3 regions of the Paenibacillus sp. S-38 genome follow, and region 2 is predicted to be linked to each of the others. Evidence: riboswitches for the same ligand, from Rfam matches in the RefSeq annotation. Region 2 holds a riboswitch; each other region holds the start of a gene.
What was found. A riboswitch is a leader RNA that binds a small molecule or an ion and turns the genes downstream of it on or off. The one in region 2 is predicted to bind cyclic di-AMP.
Positions count from the first base shown of each region.

Region 1: it holds a riboswitch for cyclic di-AMP, as region 2 does, so the genes downstream of both, ACP26L_RS34480 (C40 family peptidase) here and ACP26L_RS27655 (NlpC/P60 family protein) in region 2, are expected to answer to the same signal.
Region 3: it holds a riboswitch for cyclic di-AMP, as region 2 does, so the genes downstream of both, ACP26L_RS09075 (APC family permease) here and ACP26L_RS27655 (NlpC/P60 family protein) in region 2, are expected to answer to the same signal.

Region 1 covers NZ_CP187970.1:7,870,291-7,873,560, reverse strand. The annotation lists gene ACP26L_RS34490 (FAD-binding domain-containing protein) at 1-175, opposite strand, end outside; gene ACP26L_RS34485 (deoxyribodipyrimidine photo-lyase) at 277-1,005, opposite strand; gene ACP26L_RS34480 (C40 family peptidase) at 1,153-1,626, opposite strand; cyclic di-AMP (ydaO/yuaA leader) riboswitch at 1,631-1,765, opposite strand; gene ACP26L_RS34475 (hypothetical protein) at 2,043-2,864, opposite strand; gene ACP26L_RS34470 (M1 family metallopeptidase) at 2,881-3,270, opposite strand, start outside.
Region 2 covers NZ_CP187970.1:6,312,004-6,315,273, reverse strand. The annotation lists gene ACP26L_RS27660 (transglycosylase domain-containing protein) at 1-1,439, shown strand, start outside; cyclic di-AMP (ydaO/yuaA leader) riboswitch at 1,867-2,008, shown strand; gene ACP26L_RS27655 (NlpC/P60 family protein) at 2,009-2,899, shown strand; gene ACP26L_RS27650 (ROK family protein) at 3,119-3,270, shown strand, end outside.
Region 3 covers NZ_CP187970.1:1,904,595-1,907,864, reverse strand. The annotation lists gene ACP26L_RS09080 (family 14 glycosylhydrolase) at 1-1,127, shown strand, start outside; cyclic di-AMP (ydaO/yuaA leader) riboswitch at 1,369-1,533, shown strand; gene ACP26L_RS09075 (APC family permease) at 1,702-3,270, shown strand, end outside.

The sequences.
Region 1 (3,270 bases), 1.6 Mb from region 2:
TCCGCAGCCGGTTCGGCATCCAGCCGGTCACGTTCAGCTCGGTCATCGCCGCATCTACGATCGGGATGCCCGTGCGGGCTTCCGCCCAAGCCTGGAAGCCGTCTTCGGGCAGCACCGACAGATCGTACTCCTGCTCGTAGCGGTAGAACAGGGGGTCCAGCCTCGACTGGTACAAATAAAAGTCCCGCCAGGCGAGCTGGCGCAGCCACGGCTCAACACCGGCGCTGCAGTCCAGCAGCCGCTCGTAGACATGCCGGATCGAGAGGGCCCCGGTGTTCAGGTGCCTTGAGAGACGGCTGGTCTCCCCGCAGTCGAACCGGTCGCGCCCCTGCGCGTAGCCGGACAGCCGCTCGCTGAGAAAGTCCTCCAGCGCCGCTTCCGGTTCGCTGCCCTGCGGCTGTAGCCGGCAGGAGTCCAGCGTCTCCTCCAGTTCCCGCGGCAGCGGGAAACGCTCCGCGAAGCCCTCCGCCAGCGGCAGGGTCTGCAGCCTGCCCACGGTAACAGCGGAGGCCGGGCGGAAATGCTCCCGCAGGTACTCGCGCACCGGCGATAGTACGGCGTGAACACCTTGTACGGCTCGCTGCGGCCGGCATGACGGTGGAAATCGCGCAGGTCCGCCAGGGCCTGCTCGTCCAGAGCGGTGACACGCACGCCCCGCGGGGCCGCCGCTTCCCGCAGGAGGCGGTCCCGGGTCAACGCGTAAGGCGTATGGTCCTCGTGGAACACGAGCTCGCGGATCGCGTGGGCTTCGAGCAGCGCGCCGACCACGGAGGCCGGCTCGCCGCAGAGCAGGTGCAGCCGCTGCCCTTGGGCGGCATACAGGGACTGCAGCCGGGCGGCGCGGGCTAGGAAGCTGCGGCCGCTGTGCTCCCGGTGGCGGTCCCTGCGCAGGAGGAACGGGTCGAGCACGAGCACGTGCAGGGAGGGCGACCCGCAGGCATGGATATAATCGAAGGCGGGCAGGTCGGCAGTCCGCAGGTCTTTGCGGTGCAGGAAGAGAATCATGGGTCGAGGGCTCCTTTCTTGGACGGCGTGCTTGTACTTACCCACGCAACGACAGAAAGCCTCTTGGGCTTGTCCGGCCCGCGAACGGGAGGAGGCCCAAAAGGCTTTCTTCAATAAAAGTAGTAAGGATGGGTGACGCCGCAGATGTTACTTGTCGGTCATGAGCTGCTCGTAGGCAGCATCGGAGAGGACGCGACGGGCGGTAACATACCTTTTGGCGTAATAGCCGTCACTGAGGTTCGTGATTGTTACGCCTTGATTCGTGGCGGAGTGGTAGAACTTGCCTTCACCAACATACACGCCTACGTGGGAGATGCCTTTGCCGTCTGTGTTGAAGAACACGAGATCGCCGGCACGAAGATTGTTCTGGTCCACCCAAGTGCCCATAGCAGCTTGGCCCTTGGAGGTGTGAGGCAGGTCGACACCGAATTTGGCGAATACCCAGGCCGTGTAGCCGGAGCAGTCGAAGCCGCCGCTCTTGGTGGTGCCGGACCATTTGTACGACGCGCCCAAGCCATCGTTGACCGCTGCGCTTAATGGGGTTTCCGCGTAAGCGCTGCCGACGGAAATGCCGCAAAACAAAGATAATGCGAGTGTGAGTCCTACAAGCTGCTTTTTCAAAGAAGTTTCCCCTTCCAAGTGCCTACGAGGTTAGCTGAAGGGTTCGGTTGAAGGTTCCCTATGATCACTCTGAAGCGAGATCAATTCACCCAAAATGGATCCCCCGTTTTCTGAGACAGAAATTCGGCAAAATATTCATTTTTTATTACCGAGTAACTATATTCGAGTAAGTTCGAGTTTCTCCTGCTTGTGTCACAAAGTTGTCACAAACCCGGCGTTTAAAGTGAAACCTTTTGTTTATAGACAGAATAAGGATTGCAAGCGCATACATAAATTTCCGGAAAAGGGTGATTTTCCGGCGTTTACGGCATGTTTACATGGGGATGTCGAAAATACAAAAACACCGCTCCCCATGCAGCAGCATGGAAAGCGGCGTTTCAATTCGAGGCATAGGGGCTGTCCGGGCTTTTCGTTCATCAGGCTTTCTCGAGCCACAAGGCATATTGGGTGCCGATCGCCCATACTTTGAAGAACATTTGGATCAGCCGGTACGCCTGGTAGCCGATCAGGGCCAGGAAGCCGGCCCAGAGGTAGCTGGAGGCCATGACCGCCGCCGAGATCAGCAGGGCAAGGGCCGCCACGGCCGCTCCCGCGGCGACGATGGCGGGCAGATGACGGACGACGAAGATCAGAGCGTAGAGGGACGAGCGTCCGGCTGTCTTCGCAATCTGCAGGAAGAGGAAGAGCAGCTGCAGGAGAAAGATCCACAGGATGAAGAAGACCAGGGGAAGCAGCAGCGCCTTGCCGTAAGACAGGTAAGAAGAGTGCTTCGTATACTGGCCGGCCGCGTAGGGGAGCAGCCAGTACAAGGGAGCGAGCGTCATCAGCAGCTGCAGAACGTAGAGTGAGAAGAAGGGGACGCTGAGCCGGCGTACTCCCTCCACGAACCGGTAGCCTGCATTCAGATCGCGGTTATGCAGCGAGTAGAGTACCCCGGCGTTCAGCACCGGATGCAGCACCATCCGCAGGGCGAGCAGCCCCAGCGCCCACCAGAGGTAGGGCTGGAGAAGGTCGGTTTTCATCAGCTGGAACTGTCCCTCGATCCAGAACAGCTGAACGGCCTCCCGGGGAAGCACTTCCCCGGGGTAACGGTGCAGGAGGGGCAGAACGACCGACTGGATCAGCTTGTAGAGCAGCACGCCCCAGGCCAGATGATAGATGAAGAGGGCGATGACGGCAAAAGGCTGCTTCCAGGCGATCGACCAGCCGTGGGCGATCCGGCTTCGTAAGGCATTCATCTTCGGTCATCCTCCTTTACCATGCGATCCAGCCGGAGAGAACCTCCAGAATCTTAAGCACGCTGAGGTTCCAGCGGACGGACAGCTGCGGATCGACCTCGGTTTTCATGAACGAATTGATCCGTTTGTTCTCCAGCACGATCGTATACTGCGGGTCGATCGATACCCAGGCGAGAGGTGTGGGATGATTGAGCTTGATAAGCACCTCGCTGTCGCCGCCCCCCCAGGTCTTGTCGAGCTGCGTGCCGTCCGTGAAGTGGAAGCGGACCGGAACGCCTTGGACCGAACCGCCCTGGCGGCGGAGCAGGACGCTGTTCTCGTAGTAGGTTTGGCCGTTATCGGTCAGCTTCCGGGCGGTGATGGAGGCGACCGCATAGTCCACCATGGAGTCACCGTAGACGTACTG
Region 2 (3,270 bases):
AGTTCAATTACGCGACTCAGAATGAACGCCAGCCCGGATCGGCGATCAAGCCGCTGCTCGTCTATGCGCCCGCCTTGGCAGCCGGTTACGGGCCCAGGGACCAGATTTACGATACGGAGACGGATTTCGGCGGCGGATACACACCCATGAACTACCGGAGGCAGTTCCACGGGTGGGTCACGCTGGAGGAAGCGCTGATCGAATCGTACAACATTCCGGCCGTCGCCCTCCTGAAGGAGATCGGGATCGACCGGGGGCTCGAGTTCGGCCGCAAGGCCGGGCTGCCGCTGCAGGAAGCGGATCGTACCCTTGGGATTGCGCTGGGCGGTATGAGCAAGGGCACCTCCCCGCTGCAGATGGCGCAGGCCTATACAATGTTTGCCAATAAAGGTAATCTCGCCAAGGCGTATGCGATCCGCAAGATCACGGATGCGCAGGGCAATCTGGTCGGCCAGGAAGCGCAGCCGGTGCTTGAGCCGATGCTCGACCCGGGTGCGGCTTATACGATGACGAGGATGCTGGAGAAGGTCGTCACGGAAGGGACCGGCCTCAGTGCGAGGATGGACAGGCCGGTGGCCGGCAAGACAGGGACGACCCAGCTGCCGGACACGCCGGAATTCAAGGACCGCCGGGGCAGCCAGATCGACGGGTCCAAGGATGCCTGGTTCGTCGGCTATACGCCCGAGATTGTGGCGGCCGTGTGGCTCGGCTATGAGAAGACGAACAAGGATCACTATCTGACGACAACCGGAGGCAAATACCCGGCCGCCTTGTTCAAGGAGGTGGTCAGCCGGGCGCTCAAGGATGTGCCGGTGACGGCTTTTGCCAAGCCGGAAAAATACCGCGCCTATGCCGGGGGCCGCAAGCGGGTTAACGGCGAGAACGCGCCGAAGTATGCGGAACGGTCCGGGGAAAGCGAGACCGCCGCAGCAGAAGCGCCGGCCGCTCCCGCTGCGGCAGCGGCACCTCAGGATTCCCCGGGAAATACGGGGAATCCTGAGGGAGCCCAGGCCCAGGCGTCTACGGCGACGGCTGCCAAAGGCGAGGTACGGCCGGCGGAGGCCGGTGCCGCGAAGGAGCAGACCGGCGGCCAGCCTGCGGCTGAGGGCGGCACGCCGAGCGGCGGCGCCGCGCCGGCAGCGGGCGGAGACGCCGGCACGGGTGGAGCTGCCGGCTCAGGCGGAGCGGCGGGCGGCACCGCGCCGGCAGCAGGCGGAGACGCCGGCACGGGCGGAGCGGCGGACGGCACTGCGCCGGCAGCGGGCGGAGACGCCGGCACGGGTGCAGCGGCCGGCGCAGGCGGAGCGGCGGACGGCACCGCGAAGCCGGCCGGAAGCGAGCCCGCGCCGCAGACGGCGGGCGGCGGAGAAGCGGAGGCGCCGGCACCGGAGGCGGCGGTAGGCGAGGCGGTGGATACCGGCACAGGCACGACGCCGTAGCGGAGGCGGGATCAGCCCGCAACGCATGCCGCGTGCACGGGGCCCCAAGCGCCCTGCGCCATTGATGCCGAGGCAGCCTGCACACTCTACGGCGGAACCCTGTCTGTCAGGGTGAAGACTGGCTTCTATGTAGCTCCATCCCGTCCGGGAACGACAGCTTGGTCTTTTGCCCATACTTAGCCGGACAACCGCTCGACAGCGGATGTGATGCTAATTTATCCAACCTCTACTTAGGTTCTATGACCATTATCTATGGTTTGACCATCACTATGATAGATCGCCTGCTCACCAAGCGGCGGTCTATTTTATTTTGAATAATTTGTTAAAGTTGTGTCGAAAATCGTAAACCTCGCCGATATAAGGAAGATATTAGGAAATCCACTGTTTCATGGTTTGAACATCACAAAAAGGCTGTGCTAGTCTAATAAAAAAATACAGGCCGAATCCAGTTCAGCAAAAGATCTGGTACGGGGGATTCTTCACATGGGGTGAATGTTCGGTTTATCGAACTAGGGAGCAGCCTCTTCCGAATCCGTCAACTAACCTCGGAGGCCGCAGGAGGAATCAGGTTGAATCTTCGTTTTTACCGAAAGCTTGTTTTGTCGTGCGCATTTTCTGCCGTAGGCGTGCTTGGGATGCTTCATGCCCAGGGCGCGGAAGCGGCCACCAATGTTAAAATTCAAATCAACGACAGTCTCGTTCCATTTCCGGAGGCCCAGCCCTTCATCGATAACGCCAATCAAATGCAGATTCCGCTGCGTGCTCTGACCGAAGAGCTTGGCTATCGGATCGGGTGGGAGAAGGACGGGGACGTTGTTAAAGTCACTTTAAAGAACAGCAGCCAGACCATCGCCCTTCAGACGGGCAGCCGTAAGGCGGAAGTGGACGGAAAGTCCGTCCAACTGGACTCTGCGGTTCAATTCTTGAACGGCAGCGTGTATCTTCCTCTGCGGTTCGTCTCCGAAACCTTCGGTTACCGCATCCAGTGGGATGCCGACAACCGCATCGCGATCATCAACCAAGACGGCCGGTATCATGCGCCGGCCTGGTACAAGCCGCAGATTGCGGCCGGGGCCGTGCAGCAGCCGGCGCAGGCAACGCAGACCCTGCAATCGTCGATCCTCCAGACGGCGTCCAAGTACATGGGGACGCCTTATGTCTGGGGCGGCAGTTCTCCCGGCGGATTTGACTGCTCGGGGTTTGTCGGTTACGTATTCGCCCAGTGGGGGACCAAGCTTCCCCGTACCTCGGTTGAGATGTACCAGTCGGCAGGCACCGCGGTTACGGATCTGCAGGCAGGGGATCTGGTCTTCTTCGCCGAAGGCGGCCGTGTCTCCCACGTAGGGATCTATACCGGGAACGGCCAGTTCATCTCGGCGGCCAGCTCCACGGGTGTCTCGGTAGCCAGCATCACGACAGGTTACTGGGGCAAAAAGTACGTGGGAGCCAGACGCGTGTAAGGACTTATATCATTCTTTCATTAGAAGTGCAGCCAAGCAAAGGACTCGCCGTGGGCGGGTCCTTTTCCTTTTGTACGTAGAAGTCCGGATAAACCACGCAAGCAGCTCCACCTTTTTAATCTAACAAAATTCCATGTTTTCAACCCATAATTCCATTAATGGCAGAGGGCCTGAGGAGTACACTACTATGCAGAAAATGATACAAGGGGGACCCTGAGGATGGAGAACTATATCATTGGGATTGACTTGGGCGGCACGAATATCAAATCGGCTGTTTTCACTTCGGCGTTCAAGCCGGTTATCGAACGAAGCGATCTTACGGAGGCCGCTTTGGGGCCGGCGCATGTGCTGAACAAAATCAAATCGATCCT
Region 3 (3,270 bases), 3.8 Mb from region 2:
CTTCCTTCGCATCCAACTTCGGCGGCTACAAGGACATCATCGCCAAGATCTACCTGTCCGGCGGACCGGCGGGCGAGCTCCGCTTCCCGTCTTACAGCACGGCCGACGGGTGGTCTTACCCGAGCCGCGGCAAGCTGCAGGCGTACACGGATGCCGCCAAAGCCGACTTCCGCACCGCAATGCAGACCAAGTACGGCACGGTCGGCGCATTGAACACCGCTTGGGGCACCTCTCTCGCTTCGTTCGCCGACGTGAATCCGCCGAGCGACGGCGATAATTTCTTCACGAACGGCTATAAGTCGAACTACGGCAAAGACTTCCTTGCCTGGTACCAAGGCGTACTCGAGAAGCACGTAAAAGCGATCGGCGCCAAGGCCCACAGCCGCTTCGACTCCGTCTTCGGCGTGCCGGTCGGCGCGAAGATCTCCGGTGTGCACTGGCAGATGAACAACCCGACGATGCCGCACTCCGCGGAATACGGTGCAGGCTACTATAATTACAGCACGCTGCTCGACGCGTTCAAGACCGCCAAGCTGGACCTGACGTTCACGTGCCTTGAGATGACGGACGCCCAGGCCAATACCGCTCCTTACTACTCGGCTCCGAAGTCGCTTGTGATCCAGGTTGCCAATCTCGCGAACCAGAAGGGCATTCGACTCAACGGCGAGAACGCGCTGGCCATCGGGGATGCCGCACAGTACCAGAACGTGGCGGAGATGCTGTTCAACTACAATTTCTCGGGCTTCACCCTGCTTCGCATGTCCAGTCTCGTGAATGCGGACGGCAGCGCTACGTCCCTGCTGAATTCCTTCCGCGATGCTATTGCCATGACGCCGGCTGCTGTGACGTTTGTCGTCAAAGGCGCACCGGCCGCATCCGGTGATACGGTCTACGTGACCGGCTCCCGCTGGGAGATGGGCAACTGGACGACCGGCGTCTACCCGATCAAGCTGACGTACAACAGCACGACGGCTGACTGGAGAGGCACGGCTTACATCGGTTCCGGGCGCAGCTATGAGTTCAAGGCCATCGTCAAGAATTCCGCCGGCACCGTCACTTGGGAACCGGGCTCGAACAACGTGCTGACCGGCCCAACGGCAGCAAGCACCTATACAATCAATTGGTAAGACCTTAAGAGAGGATCCCGGCAGAAGTGGCTGCCTTGTTCCCCTCCCATTCATCCATGAAGCGGCAGAGCCCCAATCGGCTCTGCCGTTTTTTGTCACAGCGTAAAATAAAAACGGTCTAAGACACAAGGAGATGAATGCGGTACCATGGAACAAAAGCGCCCATGCTCCGGTTTTTTGGACGAATTCGGCGTTTTACACCGGCCGGCCAACGGGATTATGATCTGGATGTAATTTGCAACTCATATTCACGCTGAATTTCCGTAGAGGAAAACGGGGGAACCAATTCTGACGAAGCATTTCGTCACGGGGTGAATCGGCAGCACCATCACATGGCGCTGCTGTAGGGCGACTCTAAGCGCCCGAATCCGTCAGCTAACCTCGTAAGCGTACGTAGAGAAGGTGAGACTGCCGTGCCGGCTGCAGCCGCAGGGAGACCCCCCTGTGGTTTTTTGCTGTGCCCACATTTGCTGTCAACTGAAACTGTAGGAGGACGAATATCAAACGCAACGGACTGGGGTAATATAAAACTAATTTCCCGCGTGAGCAATTTTTATCATGGGTGGTGACCGGTATGCTTCTTTCCATTAAAAGATTTCTGATCGGACGTCCTTTAAAGTCCAATGAATTAGGGGAGCAAAAGCTGAACAAGCTGAAGGCCCTCGCCATTCTTTCCTCCGATGCCCTTTCGTCCGTAGCTTATGGGCCGGAGCAGATCCTGATCGTGCTGATGACCCTGGGGGCTGTGGCCTTCTGGTACTCCCTTCCGATTGCGGTTGGGGTGCTCATCCTGCTGACCGCGCTTATCCTGTCTTACAGGCAGATTATTTTTGCCTATCCCCACGGCGGAGGAGCTTATGTGGTATCGAAGGAAAACCTCGGTACCTACCCCGGCCTGATCGCCGGAGGCTCTCTGCTGGTCGATTATATCCTGACCGTAGCCGTCAGCGTATCCGCAGGGACGGATGCCATCACGTCCGCCTTCCCAAGCCTGCACACGCATACCGTTCTGATCGCGACCGTGTTCGTCATCTTCATCACGATCCTTAACCTTCGGGGTGTAACGGAATCCGCTTCGATCCTGGCTTATCCGGTCTATTTATTCGTACTCGCCTTATTCATCCTCATCGGAGTAGGCCTGCTGCATATATCCGCGGGAGAGGTCCCGGCAGGATTGCATGCCCCGCTGGGCACGCCCGTTGCGGGAATCAGCCTGTTTTTGCTGCTTCGGGCCTTTGCGTCGGGCAGCTCCGCCTTAACCGGGGTGGAAGCCATCTCGAACGCCATCCCGAACTTTCAGGATCCGGCGCCGAAGAATGCCGCCAAGACCTTGACCGCCATGGGGCTGCTGCTGGCCCTGCTGTTCTCCGGTATCGTCTACCTGGCTTACTACTACGGCGTAATGCCCCGGCCTGATGTAACGGTGGTCTCTGAAATCGCCGAAGTGACCTTCGGACGGAATTTCATGTACTACTTTATCCAGGGAACGACGGCTCTGATCCTTATTCTGGCCGCCAATACCGGCTACTCTGCGTTTCCGCTGCTAGCTGTGAATCTGGCCAAGGATAAGTTCATTCCGCGGATGTTCACCATCCGGGGAGACCGGCTCGGGTATTCCAACGGCATTATCATTCTGGGGGTTCTGTCCATTCTTCTGATCGTTGTCTTCAAAGGACAAACCGAACATCTCATCCCGCTCTATGCGGTCGGTGTATTCATTCCCTTCACGCTGTCCCAGACGGGAATGATGATGAAGTGGATCCGGGAAAAACCGGAAGGCTGGGCGGTCAAACTGCTGATTAACTCGGCTGGAGCCCTGATCAGCCTGCTCGTCACGATCATGTTCTTTTTGACGAAGTTCACGCAGATATGGCCGGTTCTGATCTTCCTTCCTCTGATCGTTTATTTGTTCTATCGGATTCGCAGGCACTACGAGGCTGTGGGAGACCAGCTGCGGCTTTCTACCTGTGAGCCTGCACTGACGGTTGAGGGCAATGTTATGATTCTGCCCGTAGCCGGCATGACTCATGTCGTGGAGAATTCGCTTAATTACGTAAAGTCGCTTCATCCGCACCAGATCATCGCTGTTCACGTTCCCTTTGAGAGAGAAGAAGAGGCGGAGTTCGAGGAAAAGTGGAAGAAA